Linked DNA regions of Streptomyces venezuelae. The protein of the gene in region 2 interacts with the protein of the main gene of each other region in a pairwise test. Links are inferred from orthologs where the notes say so. Each region holds a gene or a part of one and is shown on either strand. Other genes may lie near its edges.

Evidence for each region.
Region 1: the proteins of recA (region 2) and dprA interact in binary tests that used the Bacillus subtilis proteins (3 or more experiments, as listed by UniProt). The link is inferred for Streptomyces venezuelae from one-to-one orthologs.

The regions. Positions count from the first base shown.
Region 1 is NZ_CP029191.1:5,871,551-5,881,056, forward strand. Bases 6,667-9,506 are described here. They hold dprA (DNA-processing protein DprA), read left to right. Parts: upstream 6,667-7,439; coding sequence 7,440-8,573; downstream 8,574-9,506. Other genes in these bases: DEJ49_RS26695 (YifB family Mg chelatase-like AAA ATPase), read left to right, coding at 6,667-7,350; whiG (RNA polymerase sigma factor WhiG), read left to right, coding at 8,944-9,506. Also shown: tRNA (guanosine(37)-N1)-methyltransferase TrmD, read left to right, coding at 1-350; rplS (50S ribosomal protein L19), read left to right, coding at 482-832; lepB (signal peptidase I), read left to right, coding at 878-1,600; lepB (signal peptidase I), read left to right, coding at 1,593-2,675; lepB (signal peptidase I), read left to right, coding at 2,560-3,534; lepB (signal peptidase I), read left to right, coding at 3,615-4,373; DEJ49_RS26680 (NUDIX hydrolase), read left to right, coding at 4,363-4,851; DEJ49_RS26685 (DUF2469 domain-containing protein), read left to right, coding at 4,907-5,215; DEJ49_RS26690 (YraN family protein), read left to right, coding at 5,324-5,731; more of DEJ49_RS26695, read left to right, coding at 5,731-6,666. UniProt on the Bacillus subtilis protein: Protein that helps load RecA onto ssDNA during transformation. Binds cooperatively to circular ssDNA, is able to bridge different segments of DNA. Favors the loading of RecA onto SsbA- or SsbB-coated ssDNA and formation of RecA-DNA filaments.
Region 2 is NZ_CP029191.1:6,025,452-6,034,899, reverse strand. What follows is about bases 3,220-6,001. They hold recA (recombinase RecA), read right to left. Parts: upstream 5,282-6,001; coding sequence 4,157-5,281; downstream 3,220-4,156. Other genes in these bases: DEJ49_RS27280 (AI-2E family transporter), read right to left, coding at 5,527-6,001; recX (recombination regulator RecX), read right to left, coding at 3,302-4,153. In the rest of the region: DEJ49_RS27300 (FtsX-like permease family protein), read right to left, coding at 1-2,513; DEJ49_RS27295 (winged helix-turn-helix domain-containing protein), read right to left, coding at 2,510-3,157; more of DEJ49_RS27280, read right to left, coding at 6,002-6,804; DEJ49_RS27275 (DUF3046 domain-containing protein), read right to left, coding at 6,932-7,126; DEJ49_RS27270 (hypothetical protein), read left to right, coding at 7,205-8,167; DEJ49_RS27260 (ATP-dependent helicase), read left to right, coding at 8,520-9,448. UniProt on the Bacillus subtilis protein: Multifunctional protein involved in homologous recombination, DNA repair and competence.

The DNA.
Region 1 (9,506 bases), 150 kb from region 2 along the record:
CCGTGGCCCGGCTCCTGCCCGGCGTCCTCGGCAACGCCGAATCGCACCAGGACGACTCCTTCGCCCCCGGAGCCATGGCCAACCTCCTGGAAGGCCCGGTGTACACGAAGCCTCCCCAGTGGCGCGGGCACGGCATTCCCGACGTCCTCCTTAGCGGACACCACGGCAAGATCGCCCGCTGGCGGCGGGACGAGGCGCTCCGGCGCACGACCCGCAACAGGCCCGATCTCATCGAGCGTTGCGATCCCGAGGCCTTCGACAAGAAAGACCGCGAGATGCTCTCGATCCTGGGGTGGCGCCCGGGGCCCGACGGCCGATTTGGGCGTAACCCCGAGGCCGTGGAAGAATAGAACGCTGCTGTACGTCCAGCGTGCGCCCCTGCCACAGGGGGAACGACGCCCGCCCGACGCGATCAGCTACCGAAACCTCATCACCACGTTCCGCTGATGACCTGTGGCATCAGTGAAGAAAGCAGACGATCATGGCTAACCTGCTCGACTCCGTCGACAGCGCGTCGCTGCGCAGCGACATCCCGGCCTTCCGCCCGGGTGACACCGTCAACGTCCACGTCCGCGTCATCGAGGGCAACCGCTCCCGTGTGCAGCAGTTCAAGGGCGTAGTCATCCGCCGCCAGGGTGCCGGCGTGCGCGAGACCTTCACGGTCCGCAAGGTCTCCTTCTCCGTCGGCGTCGAGCGCACCTTCCCGGTGCACACCCCGATCGTCGAGAAGATCGAGCTCATCACCCGCGGTGACGTGCGTCGCGCGAAGCTGTACTACCTCCGTGACCTGCGCGGCAAGGCCGCGAAGATCAAGGAGAAGCGCGAGAGCTGAGCTCCCGCGCGGGTCCACAGCGGGGCCGGATAGCATCTGGCCCCGATGGACACCGAAGCACAGCACACGGAGCGCGACCGCTCCTCCCCACCCTCCGATACCGGAGACGTCCCCGACGTCGCCGAAGCATCCGAGGAGACGGAGGAACGGTCGCGCTCCGTTTTTGCGTCCCTCGTCGACCGCGTGCCCGGCGGCGGGTTCACGCTGTCGTTCCTGCTGTGTGTAGGGGCCCTGCTCCTGGTCAGCGCCTTCGTGGTGCAGCCCTTCCAAATCCCGAGCGGCTCCATGGAGCCCGCGTTCCGCTCCGGGGACCGGGTACTCGTCAACAAGTTGGCGTACCGTTTCGGTTCCGAGCCCCGACGGGGTGACGCGGTCGTCTTCGACGGAAGCGGCTACTTCGGAGAAGCCGACTACATCAAGCGAGTCGTGGGCACCGGGGGAGACCGGGTGGTCTGCTGCGACAAGCGGGGGAGGGTCCAGGTGAACGGCGAGCCGATCGACGAGCCGTACCTGTACCCGGGGGACGCCGCTTCCAAGGTGCCCTTCGACGTCGTCGTCCCCGAGGGCAGCCTCTTCCTCCTCGGCGATCACCGCGGTGACTCCCGTGACTCCCGTGACCACCTCGGAGAGCCCGGCGGCGGCATGATCCCCGTCGACGCGGTCATCGGCAGAGCCGACTGGATCGCCTGGCCCATCGGCCGCTGGACGTCCCTGGAGCGCCCCGACAGCTACGCGCGCGTGCCCACACCCGGCGGCGCCCATGGGTAGCCGCGGACGGGCCCGCGCCGGCCACGGCGTCGACACCCGGCTGCCCACGGGGTCCCGGCCGACCGACGGCCCCTCCCTGCCCGGCCGGGCCGAGCGGCGCAAGCTGGCCCGGAAGGTCAAGCGGCGCAGGCGGCGTTCGGCGATCAAGGAGATACCCCTCCTCATAGGGGTGGCCCTGCTCATAGCCCTCGTCCTGAAGACCTTCCTGGTGCAGGCCTTCGTGATCCCTTCGGGCTCCATGGAGCAGACGATCCGGATCGGCGACCGTGTCCTCGTCGACAAGCTCACCCCCTGGTTCGGCTCGAAGCCGGAGCGCGGTGACGTCGTCGTCTTCAAGGACCCCGGCAGCTGGCTGGAAGAGGAACAGGGCAAGAAGAAGGACGACCCCGTGGTCGTCAAGCAGGTCAAGGAAGGCCTGACCCAGATCGGCCTGCTGCCCTCCGACAGCGAACGCGACCTCATCAAGAGGGTCATCGGCGTCGGCGGCGACACCGTGAAGTGCTGCGACAAGAACGACAAGGTCACCGTCAACGGCGTGCCCCTGGACGAGCCCTACATCAACCCCGGGGACAAGCCCTCCGCCTTCGAGTTCGAGGTGAAGGTCCCCGAAGGCCGCCTCTTCATGATGGGCGACCACAGGAGCGACTCGGCCGACTCCCGCTTCCACCGCACCGAGAAGTTCAGCGGCACGATCGCCGAGGACCAGGTCGTCGGGCGCGCCATCGTCATCGCATGGCCCTTCGGGCACTGGCGCAAGCTGGAGGCGCCGGACACATACGCGTCAGTTCCCGACGCGCGTGCGGGATCGGACATCGCCACAGGAGCGTCGCATAGGCTGACCCCTGACGATCGATACGGATTGATCCGGCTCCCGACCCCTGCGGAACTCCCGCTCGTTATGGGAGTGGTGGGCCTGCATCGCATCTGGGGCAGGCGGCGGCACGGACTGAGGAGTGGATGTGGGGGATTTGGCGGTCGGCGCACGATCCGGACACGAGGGGCCCGAAGATCGGCCGGGACGATCCGACGAGCCGGGCGTCGACCCCGTCGCGGACGGTGCGACCCCCGGGAGTGACGCCGTGGGCGACGACGGCGACGGTGGCGCGACGCGCGAGCGGGATCCCGAGCAGCCGAAGAAGAAGCCCCGATCCTTCTGGAAGGAGCTGCCGCTCCTCATCGGTATCGCTCTGGTCCTGGCGCTGCTCATCAAGACGTTCCTGGTCCAGGCGTTCTCGATCCCGTCGGACTCGATGCAGAACACGCTGCAGCAGGGCGACCGCGTTCTCGTCGACAAGCTGACTCCGTGGTTCGGCTCCGAGCCCGAGCGCGGCGAGGTCGTCGTGTTCAGGGACCCCGGCCACTGGCTGGACGGCGAGCCCACGCCGGACCCGAACGCGATCCAGCGGGTCCTCGGCTGGGTCGGCCTGATGCCGTCCGCCGACGAGAAGGACCTCATCAAGCGCGTCATCGGCGTCGAGGGCGACACGGTGGAGTGCAAGGGCACGGGGCCGGTGAAGGTCAACGGCAAGGCGCTGAACGAGCCGTACGTCTTCGCGGGCAACACCCCGTGCAGCGTCGACGACCAGGGCGGCCAGTTCAAGATCAAGGTTCCCAAGGGCAAAATCTGGGTCATGGGTGACCACCGGCAGAACTCGCTGGACTCCCGCTACCACCAGAAGCAGCCGGGCGGCGGCGCCGTCCCCGTGGACAACGTCGTGGGCCGCGCGATCGTGATCGCCTGGCCGCCCACCCGCTGGGCGACGCTGCCCAAGCCGGACACCTTCGACCAGCCGGGCATCAACGCGCTCTCCAGCGCGGCGCCGGGCGTCCTCGGACTCGCGGGTGCCGTGCCGCTCGTGCTGTGGCGCAGGCGCCGTCTCACGGTGGCTGCCGCGCGCGGCGCGAGGGTTTCTGGCGGCAGTACCGCCGGGTAGGGTGCCGTCCCAGATCGCCGATCTTCCGCCGCCCGTACGCACGGGCGGCGAGGTCGTCTCCGAGATGGGGGAGCACTGGGATGAGCAGGACACAACGTACGAACGAGGGCCGCGGACGGCTCGGCAGCGTGCTGTCGGGCATCGCCGTGGCCCTCGGCTGTGTGCTCTTCCTCGGAGGGTTCGTCTGGGGCGCGATCCAGTACCAGCCGTACACGGTCCCGACCGGCTCGATGGCCCCGACGATCGGCTCGGGCGACCGGGTGCTGGCGCAGCGGATCGACGGCGACGAGGTGCGCCGCGGCGACATCGTCGTCTTCGAGCAGTCCACGTGGGGCGACCTGCCCATGGTCAAGCGCGTCGTCGGCATAGGCGGGGACAGGATTTCCTGCTGCCAGGACGGCAAGCTGACCGTCAACGGCAAGGACATCGCAGAACCGTATCTCCTCGATCAGGGCGAGGCGGCCGTGGCCACCCGCATCCCCGCCACGACGGTCCCCAAGGGGCGCCTGTTCCTGCTCGGTGACGAGCGCAGCGGATCCCTGGACTCCACCGCGCACCTGACCGACGGGGAGAACGGCACGGTGTCGCGGAAGGCCGTGAAGGCGCGGGTCGACGCGGTGGCGTGGCCGATGGAGAGGTTCGGCATGCTGGAGCGGCCCGACGGGTTCTCGGCCCTGCCGGGCGGCACCTCCGAGCCGGGCCCGCTGCGCCTGATGGTGATCGCCGTCGTGGCGGGCATGGTGCTCGTCCTGGGCGGCGCGGCCTACGGTCCTGTGGCCAGGCGCGCGGGCCGCCGCCGCGCGGGCAGCGGTGCCCAGGAGACCGCCGGTGTCGGCTGACCTGCGCAGGGTCGCCCGGGTGATCCTGCTCGACCCGAGCGACCGCATCCTGCTCATGCACGGCTTCGAGCCGGGGAACGCGTCGGACGACTGGTGGTTCACACCGGGCGGCGGGGTGGAGGGCGACGAGACGCGGGAGCAGGCGGCCCTGCGCGAGTTGCGGGAGGAGACCGGCATCACGGAGGTCGAGCTCGGCCCGGTCCTGTGGCGGCGCGTCTGTTCGTTCCCCTTCGCGGGGCGGCGCTGGGACCAGGACGAGTGGTACTTCCTGGCCCGTACGTCGCAGACCGCGATCGCCGCGGAGGGCCTCACGGAGCTGGAAAGACGCAGCGTCGACGGAGCACGTTGGTGGACGTGCCGAGAACTGACCGAGGCTCATGAGACGGTGTACCCGACCAGGCTCGCCGAGCTGCTTCGCAGACTGCTCGACGAGGGGCCCCCGGAAAGGCCCGAGATCCTCGACACGGAAATCGTGTAGGGGTTCGCGGGGCTGACGCACAATAGGGGGACGCACGGCTGAAGGGGAACATGCCATGAGCGCCGAGGACCTCGAGAAGTACGAGACCGAGATGGAGCTGAAGCTCTACCGGGAGTACCGCGATGTCGTCGGGCTGTTCAAATACGTGATCGAGACCGAACGTCGTTTCTACCTCACAAATGACTACGAGATGCAGGTGCACTCGGTCCAGGGTGAGGTGTTCTTCGAGGTCTCCATGGCGGACGCCTGGGTGTGGGACATGTACCGGCCCGCCCGGTTCGTCAAGCAGGTGCGGGTGCTCACGTTCAAGGACGTGAACATCGAGGAGCTCAACAAGAGCGATCTGGAGCTGCCGGGCAGCTGAGCGCAGCTGCCTTCGCCCGCCGATTCCGGCTGATTCACTCGGCGGGGTGGCGTGGTTTTCCACAACCGGCGAGTAATGCACCAAGATCCAATAGGTGCGGGCTGAACCGTGACCGTGGGTGTCGGAGGTGGTGCCGACATGAACGCACGGGGAGCACTCGGCAGGTACGGCGAGGATCTGGCCGCACGACGGCTGATCGACGCGGGGATGACGGTCCTGGAGCGCAACTGGCGCGCGGGCAGGACCGGTGAGATCGACATCGTGGCCATGGACGGCGAGGCTCTCGTCGTCTGCGAGGTCAAGACGCGCAGAGGGGGCCCGGGCGGCTCCCCTCCCTTCGAACATCCGATGGCGGGCGTCGGCCGGACCAAGGCGGAGCGCCTGCGCAGGCTCGCCGAGCGCTGGGTCGAGGAACGCGGCGGCCCACCGCCGGGCGGTGTCCGCATCGACCTGGTCGGCGTCCTGATCCCGCGACGCGGTGTCCCCGTGGTCGAGCATGCGCGGGGGGTGGCCTGATGGGATTCGCGCGTACGTGTTCGGTGGCGCTGGTCGGCGTCGAGGGCGTGGTCGTCGAGGTGCAGGCCGACCTGGAGCCCGGAGTCGCGGCCTTCACGCTGGTGGGGCTGCCGGACAAGAGCCTCACCGAGAGCCGCGACCGGGTCAGGGCGGCCGTCGTCAACTCCGGCGGCGAGTGGCCGCAGAAGAAGCTCACGGTCGGGCTGAGCCCGGCGTCGGTGCCGAAGGGCGGCAGCGGTTTCGATCTGGCCGTCGCCTGCGCCGTCCTCGGGGCGGCCGAGCGGATCGACCCCCGGGTCCTCGCCGACATCGTGATGATCGGGGAACTCGGACTCGACGGCCGGGTGCGCCCGGTTCTCGGGGTGCTGCCCGCGGTCCTCGCGGCGGCCGACGCGGGGTACGAACAGGTGGTCGTCCCCGAGTGCACCGCCGCCGAGGCCTCCCTGGTCCCGGGCATCTCCGTCCTCGGGGTGCGCAGCCTGCGACAACTCATCGCCGTCCTCACCGACGAGCCTGTGCCGGAGGAGGAGCCGGACGAGCCCGGACGGCCCGATCCGCTGCTCGCCGGGCTGTGTGTGCCGGGCACTGGGGTCGGTTCCGGGCTCAGCGGCAGCCTGGACGACGCCCACGCGCTCGACCTGGCCGATGTCGTGGGGCAGGTGGCGGCCAGGACGGCCGTCGAAGTCGCCGCGGCCGGCGCGCACCACCTCTTCCTGCAAGGTCCACCCGGTGCGGGGAAGACCATGCTGGCGGAGCGGCTCCCGGCGGTCCTGCCCCGGCTGACGCGGGAGGAGTCCCTGGAAGTGACGGCGGTCCACTCCGTGGCGGGCATGCTGCCTCCGGGCAGGCCGTTGGTGGACATCGCGCCGTACTGCGCCCCGCACCACTCGGCGACCATGCAGTCGCTGGTGGGCGGCGGCAAGGGGATCGCACGGCCGGGCGCGGTCTCGCTGGCTCATCGCGGGGTGCTTTTTCTGGACGAGGCGCCCGAGTTCAGCGGCAAGACGCTGGACTCGCTGCGGCAGCCCCTGGAGTCGGGGCACGTGGTCATCGCGCGCAGCGCCGGCGTGGTGCGACTGCCCGCCAAGTTTCTGATGGTGCTTGCGGCGAACCCCTGCCCGTGCGGGCGGCACACGTTGCTGGGCGACGGCTGTGAATGCCCCGCTTCCCTCATCCGGCGCTATCAGGCCCGCCTCTCGGGACCGCTGCTCGACCGGGTCGACCTGAAGGTGGAGGTGGAGGCCGTCACCCGCTCCGAGCTGGCCGGGTACGGCACGCCGGGGGAGTCCACCCGGACCGTCGCCGACCGGGTGCGGGCTGCGCGCGAGCGAGCGGCCGCCCGCCTGGCCGGCACCGGATGGCGGACCAACAGCGAGGTCGCGGGGCACGCCCTGCGCACGCGCTGGCCCGCGGCGCCCGGCGCGCTGGAGGCGGCCGAACTGGACCTGGAGCGGGGTTTCCTGACCGCCCGGGGACTGGACCGCGTGCTGCGGGTCGCCTGGACCGTCGCCGACCTCGCGGGGCACGACCGGCCCCTCGCGCAGGACGTCGCCCTCGCGCTGCAACTGCGTACAGGGATCGCGCGGGGCGTGCCCATGGTCATCGGGGCGTCATCGTGAGCGCCGATGTGCCGCCGGGGCTGCCGTCGGATTCCTCGTGGAAGCCGTCGTCGGATCCGCCGTCGAGTCCGCCGCCGGACGGCGAGCGGCTGGCCCGCGTCGCGTTGACGCGGGTCCTCGAGCCGGGGGACGCGGTCGGCGGGCGGTGGCTGCGCGAGGTCGGGGCGGCGGAGGTGCTGCGGTGCCTCACGGGACCGGAGGGAGAGGCACGGCTGCCCGGGGTGACGGCGCGGCGGTGGGACGGGCTGAGGGTGCGGGCCGCCGCGGTGCGTCCGGAGCGGGATCTCGCGGCGGTGCGGGATGTCGGGGGGAGGTTCGTGTGTCCGGGGGACGCGGAGTGGCCGGTCACCCTGGACGACCTGGGGGACGCGCGGCCGCTCGGGCTCTGGGTGCGGGGACGGCCGTCCCTGCGGATATGGGGGCTGCGGTCGGTGGCCGTCGTCGGCTCACGGGCCTGTTCGGGGTACGGCGCGCACATGGCGGCCGAGCTCGCCGCGGGGCTCGCGGAGCGCGGCTGGGTCGTGATCTCCGGAGGGGCGTACGGCGTGGACGGTGCCGCACACCGAGGGGCGCTCGGCGCCGGAGGTGCAACCGTGGCCGTCCTGGCCTGCGGGGTCGACCGGCCCTATCCGCGCGGGCACGCCGGGCTGATCGGACGCATCGCGGAACAGGGGCTCGTGGTGGGTGAGTTGCCGCCGGGGGACCATCCGACGCCGAGCCGGTTCATCCTGCGGAACAGGGTGATCGCGGCGCTGACCAGGGGAACGGTGGTGGTCGAGGCCGCGTACCGCAGCGGGGCGCTCGCCACGGCGCGCGGTGCCCAGGAGCTGGGACGCTTCGTCATGGGGGTGCCGGGACCCGCGACCAGCGGCCTTTCGGCCGGGGTGCACGAACTGCTGCGGGGTGACGGAGTCCTCGTCACGGACGCCTCCGAAGTCGTCGAGCTGGTCGGTGACATGGGGGAGCTCGCCCCGGCCAGGCGGGGGCCCGTCGTGCCGCGTGACCTGCTCGCTTCCGGAGTGCGGCGCGTCCTCGCCGCCCTGCCGGCGCGGGGGCTCGCCGCGGTGCGGGACATCGCGATCGGGGCAGGGACCACCGAGGACGATGCGGTCGGGCGGCTGTACGAACTTCAGTCGTTGGGGTTCGTCGAACGACACGGCGACGGCTGGCAGTTGACACGCCAGGCGATTCTGTCCGTGTTCGCCAATGGGGAGGAATCGTGACCGAGCGTGTTCCGCCGGACGGATGACCCCCGACGACCTTGGGAAATCGTGCAGTTGGCGCGTCGGAGTCATTACACAGGGCGACGACGCTGACTCCTGAAGGGGGCAAGCGGAACGTATCTGCGCACGCGCGATCCCATACTCTTCGCTCACTGCGACACTTCAGTCACGCTACGCTCACACAGATTCCGACGCGGACAGGCAACAGACGGACGACCTCATTCACTCCACGCACGCTCTCCACCACTCCGGCGCGAGCGACACCGGTGCTTCCACCGGCTCGCGCGACCTCACCGACCCACGCGACCTCCCCAGTTCAGGCGACCCCACCGACCTCCCCGGTTCACGGCAGAACGGCTCAAGGCGACGAATGCCCCAGCACACCTCAGGGTCCGATCGGGCAGCGGTTCCCCCCGCCGCCCGTAGCGGCGAGCAGGAGCGGCCCCCCGCGCCCTCGTCGCTGGACGAGCTGTGGCGCTCGTACAAGGAGACGGGGGACGGGCGGCTGCGGGAGCAGCTGATCCTGCACTACTCGCCGCTGGTGAAGTACGTCGCGGGCCGGGTCAGCGTGGGGCTGCCGCCCAATGTCGAGCAGGCCGACTTCGTGTCGTCCGGCGTGTTCGGGCTCATCGACGCGATCGAGAAGTTCGACATCGAGCGGTCCATCAAGTTCGAGACGTACGCGATCACCCGCATCCGCGGGGCCATGATCGACGAACTGCGTGCGCTCGACTGGATCCCGCGGTCGGTGCGGCAGAAGGCGCGCAACGTCGAGCGTGCGTACGCCACGCTCGAGGCGCAGTTGAGGCGCACTCCCTCGGAGGGCGAGGTCGCCGCCGAGATGGGGATCGCGCTGGAGGAACTGCACGCGGTTTTCAGCCAGTTGTCGCTGGCGAACGTCGTGGCCCTCGAAGAGCTGCTCCACGCGGGCAG
Region 2 (9,448 bases):
CCGGGCAGGGCGGTCGCGATCAGGGCGAGCAAACCGGCGACGGTGAGCACGGAGACGTACACCAGAGGGGCGACCGTCGGTGCCGCGCTTCCGGTCATGCCGATGCTGAACGCCGTCAGGACGGCGAGTGCCACCCCACTGCCGAGCGCGGTACCGATGAACAGGACGGCCAGCGCCTCGGTCCGGAGCATCCGCAGCACCTGACGGCGCGTCGCCCCGGCCAGGCGCAGCATCGCGAACTCACGGACGCGTTCGGAGACGGACATCGCCAGTGTGTTGACGACGGCGATGGCGGTGAAGGCCAGGACGAGCCCCATCGCGAGCAGGTTCACCTCGGCGTTGGTCCTGCGGCTCTCCGCCTGGAGGTCGTCCGCGGCCGCCGGGGTGAGTACACGGACGCCCGGGAACTTGTCGACGGCCGCCGCGAGTTGTTCCTGTGTACGGTCGCTCCTGACGAGGACCGTGGCGGCGAGCGGGTTGTCCACGTGGCGGGCGACCAGGTCGTGCGCCATGGTCAGGTCCCCGAAGCCGAGCCCGCGTGCGTAGACGGCGCGCACGGTGAGTTTCGTCTTCGTGCCGTCTCCCAAGGTGAACGCGAGCGTGCTGCCCGGCTTCAGCCCCAGCCGGTCGGCGGCCAGTTCGCTGACGGCGCCACTCTCCTCACCGAAGTCCTCGATGGATCCTGCGGTGACGTCCGGGTCCCAGGTCCGGGCCAGGTGCTCAGGGGTGACGCCCTGCGCGGGGTACTTGTCGAGCCCCACGCGGACCGTCGTGCGGACGACCTCGGTGGCAGCCTGCACACCGTCGGTCGTCCGCAGCTTCCGGGCGGCCTGTGCCGGTACGCCGGGGCCTTGCGCGGCCAGCACCCAGTCCGCGCGGATGCCGTCGCGGGCCTGGCCGCGGGCGGCGTCGTCGAGGGTGGGCTGGACGAAGAGGACGGTGCAGGCCATGCCCGTGAGGAGGGCGAGCGGCGTGACGACGGCGGCCATGCGGGCCGCGTTGCCGCGCAGGTTGGCGTGGGCGAGCTTGCCTCCGGGGCCGGACAGCCTGAGCGGTCCTCGGAGGAGTGCGGCCGCTGCCCGGACGACGAACGGACCGAGGAGGGCGATGGCGCAGGCGAAGACCACGACCGTCAGGAACGTCACGGGGGTCGACGCCGCCTCGGTGCGCAGCACGCTCAGCACGGCGACGAGGACGACACCGCCGACGAGCAGCACCAGACCGGCGACGACTCGGCTCCAGGCGGGCCGTCGCGGCTCGATCTGCGCTTCGGCAAGAGCCTGCGCCGGGCGGATACGGACGATCCTGCGCCCCGCGATGCGCGCGGCGGCCCAGGCTCCCAGCACGGTGGCAGCGACGGCGACGAGAGGCGGGAAGGCACTGACGGTGCGCTCAAGGGTGGCGGGCACGGCCCCCGTTGCCACGAACCGCTCGTGCAGCACGCCTGCGAGCGGGATCCCGGCGAGCGCGCCGGCCGCACCCGCCACCACGCCGACGAGCACCGCCTCACGCCCGAGGAGCCTGCGGATCTGCTGCGGAGTCGCGGCGACGGCACGCAGCAGGGCGAGTTCGCGGTGGCGTTGCTGAATGGAGAGGGCGAAGGTGCCGACCACCACGAGCACAGCGACGAGGAGGGAGGTGCCACCCATGGCCCCGCCCATGCTGACGAGCTTGACGCGCGCTCCCGCCGCGTCCAGGAACTCCACGGGCCCGCGGTCGTCCCCCGCGCTGACCTGGGCCGTCGTCCCCTCGACGGCCTGCTCGACCGCCTTCTCCAGGTCGGCGACAGAGGTGCCCTCGGCCGGTATGACGCCGAAGGCGGTGACCTTCCCGGGGTGCGCCGCAAGCCGTTCGGCCTCATCGGAGGAGAAGAAGAGCGAGGTCTGGTGGGTCAGGGCGCCGTTCGCGGGCGCGGCCACTCCGGTGATGCGGTAGTCGCGCGGGCTCTGCGTCGACTGGACGGTGAGACGGTCGCCGGGGCGCAGCCCCGCGCGGTCGGCGAGACCGCGGTCGATGACGAGATCGCGCGAGGACCGCGGGGCCTTTCCGTCGACGAGGCGGAAGGGGGTGAGGGCGGCGGACTTCCATGCGTGCCCGTACGTGGGGGTGTCGGCGTTGTCGTCGGGTCCCGCTCCTGTTCCGGCACCCGGGCTCAACGGCTGGGCAATAAAGGTGAGTTCGGGTACGACGAAATCGACGCCCGGGACCCTCTTGATCCTGCTCCCGATGTCGTCGGCCGGCAGCCACGCGCGTTCGGCGATCGGTTTCGCCTTGTGCTTGATCTTGGTCTTGCCCTTTTTATGCTTGACCGTGGTCTGGTGCACGTTCTGGTCGGCGGAGACGATCACGGGGGCCGCGGCGTAGCGCTCGGTCTTGATCGTGCCGCGCAGGCCGGTTTCCAGGAGGGTGCCGCAGGCCGTGATGAGGCCCGCGGCGCACATCAGCGCGAGGAAGGCGCCGACGAATCCGCCTTTGCGGTCTCTGACGGTCTGCAGGGCGTAGCGCAGCATCATGAGGGCTCGGACTCTTTTCGGTTGTTGTCGGAGGAGCCGGCGTCGGCGGAGGAGGCGGTGGGCGCGGGGAAGGCCAGGAAGCGGGTGAGGACGGTGCGAGCGCCGTCCGGGGTGTCCGCTTCGGACCGCTTGTAGCGGTTGAGCAGCGCGATGTACTCCTCGAAGAACTCGTGGAGTTCGGGGAGGGTCAGCCGAATCGTGCCTCGGGAGTGCGGCAGCGCGTCGGCCCACTCGTCGGGGCCGGGATCGCGCTGCAATTGCCCGAAGAGTTCCAGGTCGGCGGCGTACGAGAGACGGTTGAGCTCGTCCATGACGAGCCGCATCTCGGGGCTCTGCCGGCTGCGCGGCGGAAAGCGCCGGTCGCCCGGGACGGCGCGCCACCAGCGCTCACGTCCGTGCCCGGAGCCGCGCGTCTCCTCGACGAAGCCGTAGCGGGCGAGTTCGCGCAGGTGATAGCTGGTCGCGCCGGTGTTGAGCCCGAGGGCTCGGGCGAGCGTCGCGGACGTGGCCGGGCCGTGCACGGTGAGGTGCTGCAGCATCTGCTGCCGCCGCGGCTGCGCGAGCGCCTTCAGAACGTGGAGATCATTGAGTTCCCGCGGGCCCTCGGCCCGCTCCGCCCCGGTCCTGCCGGGTTCCTCTGCCATGCGTACACAGTCGCCTGTGCACAGGTTCCTGTGCACTGCGGCAACCCGGCGTCTCCGCAGGGGGGTTACCCCCACCCTGCGGAGCGCGAGCCGGGGTACGGAGATCGTTCCGGTTGCCGCCCCACCCCCGTGGGGGCGGCCCGCTCAGAACCCTTCGTACCCCAGGTCGTCGGTCTCTTCGCCCTCTTCCTCCAGCGCCTGCCGGACCACGCGGAGCGCCATGCCCTCCGCGTAACCCTTGCGGGCGAGCATGCCCGCCAGGCGGCGCAGGCGCTTGTCGCGGTCGAGGCCCCGCGTGGAGCGGAGCTTGCGGGCGACGAGCTCCCGCGCGGTCGCCTCTTCCTGCTCCGCGTCGAGCTGCCCCACGGCCTCGTCGATCAGCGTGGACTCCACGCCTTTGGTGCGCAGCTCCCGCGCGAGTGCACGGCGGGCCAGACCCCGGCCGTGGTGCCGGGACTCCACCCAGGCGTCCGCGAAGGCGCTGTCGTTGATCAGTCCGACCTCTTCGAAGCGGGAGAGGACCTCTTCCGCCACGTCGTCGGGGATCTCCCGCTTGCGCAGTGCGTCGGCGAGCTGCTTGCGCGTGCGGGGGGTGCCGGTGAGGAGGCGCAGGCAGATCGCCCGTGCCCGCTCGGCGGGATCCGTGGGCGGCTCCCCCTTCTCGGCCCTCGACGAGGAAGGGGAACCGCTGTCCTGGTGGCCGCCGGGGCTGTCGGAATCCGGGCTGCCGGAGTCCCCGAATCGGCCGCGGCGGCGCCGGCGCCCACGACTCCGACCGCCTCCGCCCCGGAAGCCTTCGTCGTCCTGGTGGCCACCATCGTTCTGGAAGCCGTCGCCGTCCCGGAAGCTTCCGCTGGCCTGGAAACCGTCGCCGTCACCCCGGTCGGCGCACCGGCCCGCGCCGTCCTGATCCACACCGCCCCCGTGGCGCCGCCCGGCAGTGCCGGTGCGGCTTTCGGGGGCGGTGTGGTCCGCCCAGTCGGTTCGTCGCGTCACGGACTAGCTCTTGGCCGCCGCGGCCTTGGACTTGCCGGCCTTGGCCGCCGGAGCGGGCACCGTCTTGGCGTCGTCGGCGGCCGGGGCGGCGCCCGTCGCGTCCGTGCTCGGCTCCTCGGTCGGCGCCTCGGGCTTCACTCCGACGCCCAGCTTCTCCTTGATCTTCTTCTCGATCTCGTTGGCGAGGTCGGGGTTGTCCTTCAGGAAGTTGCGGGCGTTCTCCTTGCCCTGGCCGAGCTGGTCGCCCTCGTACGTGTACCAGGCGCCCGCCTTGCGGACGAACCCGTGCTCGACGCCCATGTCGATCAGGCCGCCCTCGCGGCTGATGCCCTGGCCGTAGAGGATGTCGAACTCGGCCTGCTTGAAGGGCGGCGCGACCTTGTTCTTGACGACCTTGACGCGGGTGCGGTTGCCCACCGCGTCCGTGCCGTCCTTCAGGGTCTCGATGCGGCGGATGTCCATGCGCACCGACGCGTAGAACTTCAGCGCGCGGCCACCGGTCGTGGTCTCCGGGGAACCGAACATCACGCCGATCTTCTCGCGCAGCTGGTTGATGAAGATCGCGGTGGTCTTGGACTGGTTGAGCGCGCTGGTGATCTTTCGCAGGGCCTGGCTCATCAGGCGGGCCTGCAGACCCACGTGCGAGTCGCCCATCTCGCCCTCGATCTCCGCGCGCGGCACCAGGGCGGCCACGGAGTCGATGACGATCAGGTCGAGGGCGCCGGAGCGGACCAGCATGTCGACGATCTCGAGGGCCTGCTCGCCGTTGTCCGGCTGGGACAGGATGAGGTTGTCGATGTCGACGCCGAGCTTCTTCGCGTACTCGGGGTCGAGGGCGTGCTCCGCGTCCACGAAGGCCACCGCGCCGCCCGCCCGCTGGGCGTTGGCCACGGCGTGCAGGGTGAGGGTCGTCTTACCGGAGGACTCCGGGCCGTACACCTCCACCACACGGCCGCGGGGGATGCCGCCGACGCCGAGCGCGACGTCGAGCGCGGTCGACCCGGTGGGGATGACCTCGATGGGCTCGTTCGGCCGCTCGCCCATGCGCATCACTGCGCCCTTGCCGAATTGCCGTTCAATCTGTGCGAGCGCGGCGTCGAGCGCCTTCTCGCGGTCGGTTCCTGCCATGGGTTCCACCCGATTTGCTTGAGTCGATCGCTTCACGTCAAAGACGCTAACGCCTGCCACTGACAATCCGCCCCGACGCCCGTCCAGCCTGTGGATAACTCGAGGTCCACCCCGCAGAATCGCCGCCGGACAACCCATGAGAATGGATGTTCGAATTTAGTGTCAAGCGTGGCACGCCGGGGCCGACGCCGTCCGCCGGCTCCCGCCGACGCCCGCGCCCGCCCTCCCCCGGCGCCCGCTCTCTCCTACTTGCGCTTGCCCGGCTTCGGCGAGGATCCACCCGGCTCCGCCGGGGCCTCCGGCCTGTTCGGCCCCCGCAGCGCCCGCCGCATCCGGGCGAGGAGGGGAGCTCCGACCTGGCGCCGGTGCCCGTGCACCCGGGGGTCGTCCGTGACGTCGTACCTCTTCACGTACGCCCCGAGGAACGCCTGCAGCGTCGCGACGGCCGGGATGGCGATGAGCGCCCCCACCGCGCCGAGGAGCGCCGTGCCCGCGATGACCGAGCCGAACGCGACGGCGGGGTGGATGTCCACGCTCTTGGCGGTGAGCTTGGGCTGCAGTACGTAGTTCTCGAACTGCTGGTAGACGACCACGAAGACCAGCACCCAGAGCGAGTACCAGGGGTCGACCGTGAAGGCGATCAGCATCGGCAGGGCGCCCGCGAGATACGTGCCGATGGTGGGGATGAACTGGGACACGAGGCCCACCCACACGGCGAGCACGGGCGCGTAGGGCACTTCGAGCACCTGCAGCAGGATGTAGTGCGCGATCCCGGAGATCAGCGCCATCAGGCCGCGCGAGTAAAGGTAGCCGCCGGTCTTGTCGACCGCGATCTCCCAGGCCCGCAGCACCTCGGCCTGCTTGGCGGGCGGCAGCACCGAGCACAGGGCGCGCCGCAGCCTCGGCCCGTCGGCCGCGAAGTAGAACGAGAACAGCAGGATCGTCAGGAGCTGGAAGAGACCGCCCAGCACCTGCGCGGACACGTCCAGGACACCGCTGGCGCTGTTCTGCACGTACTTCTGCAGCCAGTCCGAGTGGACCAGGCTGTCCTGGACCTCGACGCGGGAGAGGTCCGTGTGGAAGGTCTGGTTGATCCAGCTGATGACCTTGTCCAGGTAGTCGGGGAAGTCCTCGACCATGTCCACGATCTGGCCCGCGAGCATCGACCCCATCAAGGCGATGAAGCCGGCGCTGGCGATCACGACGCCCAGGAAGACCAGGAACGTGGCGAAACCCCTGCGCATACCGCGCGCGGCCATCCAGCTCACCGCGGGCTCGACCGCGAGCGCCAGGAAGAACGCGATCAATACGTTGATCAACAGCCCGGTCAACTGATGGAACGCCCAGCTGCCCAGCTGGAAGCAGGCGACGAGCGCGAGGGCGAGAACCATGGCGCGCGGCAGCCAGCGCGGCATGCGGGCGCCCTGCCCTGCCTGGGTTCCGGCGGGGGGCTGTGCGGGCGGCGTCGTGCCGGGCGGAGCGGTGTCCTGGGTGACCTGCGCGGTCTCGTCTGTCGGTGCCACGGGCCAAGTCTCGCCCACGTCGGCGCCGACCGGACGCCACCCTCACATCTTGGGACGCGCTTGGGACGGGGAGGGCACGACCCACGCGCGCGTGGAACCCTTCCGGCGCCGCCGGACAGCCCCTGTTTCAGCGCTTCTCGGCGGGTACGTCCATCGCCGTGCACACCGCACGCCAGACGTCCTTGGCCTCCCAGCCCGCATCCAGCGCCTCATTGACCGTACGGCCGCCCAATTCAGCCATCACGTGATCGCGCGCGAAGGAGTCGGCGTACCCCGCACCGAAGTGGGCCGCCATCCGCTGCCAGAAGACCGTCAACCGCATGACTCCAGTATCACGCCCCTGAGGGGGCGGCCGGGCGCAGGGGGTCGTCGAGAACGCTTTCCGTCCTACGGTCGGTGCATGGCCGAAACCGGAGCATCTCCCGCAGTGCCCTCACCCGACGCGGCGCTCTCCCCGCTCGCCCGCGCCGAGCGCTTCGTCTGGCTCACCGCGCGCGTCCTGGAGCAGCGACGGTTCGCGTACCACTTCCTGGACGGCGCGGGAGGTGACGCGGCCGCGGACGCGGTGGAGACCGCCCTGACCTCGTACGCCACCGCGGACGGCGGGTACGGCTACGCACTGGAGCCCGATCTGCGCGGGCCCGTGAGCCAGCCCCTGCACACCGGGCACGCGCTGGGCGTCCTGGACTCGATCCACCGTTGCGGCGGACAGCGGGTGGAGCGCGTCTGCCGCTACCTGACGTCGGTGTCGACGCCCGAGGGTGCCCTTCCCGCGATCCATCCCAGCCAGCGCGGCTACCCCTCGGCGCCGTTCATGCCGATCATGGACGACCCGCCCAGCGAGCTGCTCGCGACCGGCCCCGTAGTGGGTCTGCTGCACCGCAACGAGGTGTGGCACGCCTGGCTCTTCCGCGCCACGGACTTCTGCTGGACGGCCGTCGAGTCGCTGAAGACGTCGCATCCCTACGAGATCCAGGCGGCCGTCGCCTTCCTGGACGGTGTACCCGACCGCCCACGCGCGCGTGCCGCCGCCGACCGCCTGGGTCGTCTCGTGCGCGAGCAGCGGCTCGTGGCGCTGGACCCCGCGGACCTCGACGCCTATCCGGTGCAGCCCGGCTACGCACCGGGAGAACACCACTTCCCGCACGACTTCGCGAAGGTCCCGGAGTCGCTCGCGCGCTCGTGGTTCACCGACGCGGAGATGGCGCGCTCCCTCGACTTCCTGGCGCGGGACCAGGCGGCGGACGGCGGCTGGCCGGTGCGCTGGCGGCAGTGGGCTCCCGGCACGGCCATGGAGGCGCGGCCCATCGTCACCATCCAGGCGCTGCGTACGCTCCGGGCGTACGGACGGGACATCGCCTGAGAGGACACCCTGGGTACCGCGAGCACCGGGATCGCCCCCCTCACCTCGCCAGCGCGCGCAGCCCCGCCGTGACGGCGACGGCCGCGGCGATGACGACGAGGAACGGTACGCGCGCGTGCGGCGGTCCTGGGGCCCGCCGTGCGAACCGTGCGCTGCGGCAGATGCCCGCCGTTGAGCCGCAGCAGCCGGGTCACCGCCATACCCGGAGCACCGTGTCTGCGGCGAGCGCGCCGCGTACCGCCAGTGCCGCGCCTGTTCCGCCGAACCCACCACGCCTCCATTCCGCGAGGGGCACGCGACCTCTTTTCCGCAGGTGGGCGCCGATGTCAGTGGTGGGGTGCACGATGGGGTCATGGTCAGCTCCGCGTCCAGTGCTCCCGGCGCCGCCGGCGCTCACAGCGCCCTCGACAGCTTCTCCCCCGCGACCCGCGGCTGGTTCACGGGTGCCTTCTCCGCGCCCACGTCCGCCCAGGCCGGAGCGTGGCAGGCCATCCACGAGGGCTCGGACGTGCTCGTCGTCGCACCCACGGGCTCCGGAAAGACCCTGGCCGCGTTCCTCGCGGCCCTCGACCAGCTCGCGTCGACACCGCCGCCGGCCGACGCGAAGAAGCGCTGCCGGGTGCTGTACATCTCGCCCCTGAAGGCGCTCGCGGTCGACGTGGAGCGCAATCTGCGCAGCCCGCTGACCGGTATCCGTCAGGAGGCGGTGCGCCTCGGCATGCCCGAGCCGGAGGTGCGGGTCGGGATCCGTTCGGGTGACACCTCGGCCGCCGAGCGCCGTGCGCTGTCGACGCGCCCGCCGGACATCCTGATCACCACGCCCGAGTCGCTCTTCCTGATGCTGACGTCCGCGGCGCGGGACGCGCTGACCGGCATCGAGACGGTGATCCTCGACGAGGTGCACGCGGTCGCGGGCACCAAGCGCGGCGCCCATCTCGCCCTGTCCATGGAGCGGCTCGACGAACTGCTGCCGAAGCCCGCGCGCCGCATCGGTCTGTCGGCCACGGTGCGTCCGGTGGACGAGGTGGCACGCTATCTGTCGCCCAAGCGCAAGGTGGAGATCGTCCAGCCGGACTCCGGCAAGGAGTTCGACCTGTCCGTGGTCGTTCCCGTCGAGGACCTCGCGGAGCTGGGCGGCTCCCCGGTCAGCGACTCCGGGGACGGGCCGGGGGCCGAGGCAGAGCGCCCTTCGATCTGGCCGCACGTCGAGGAGCGCATCACGGACCTCGTGCAAGCGCACCGCTCGACGATCGTGTTCGCCAACTCGCGCCGTCTCGCCGA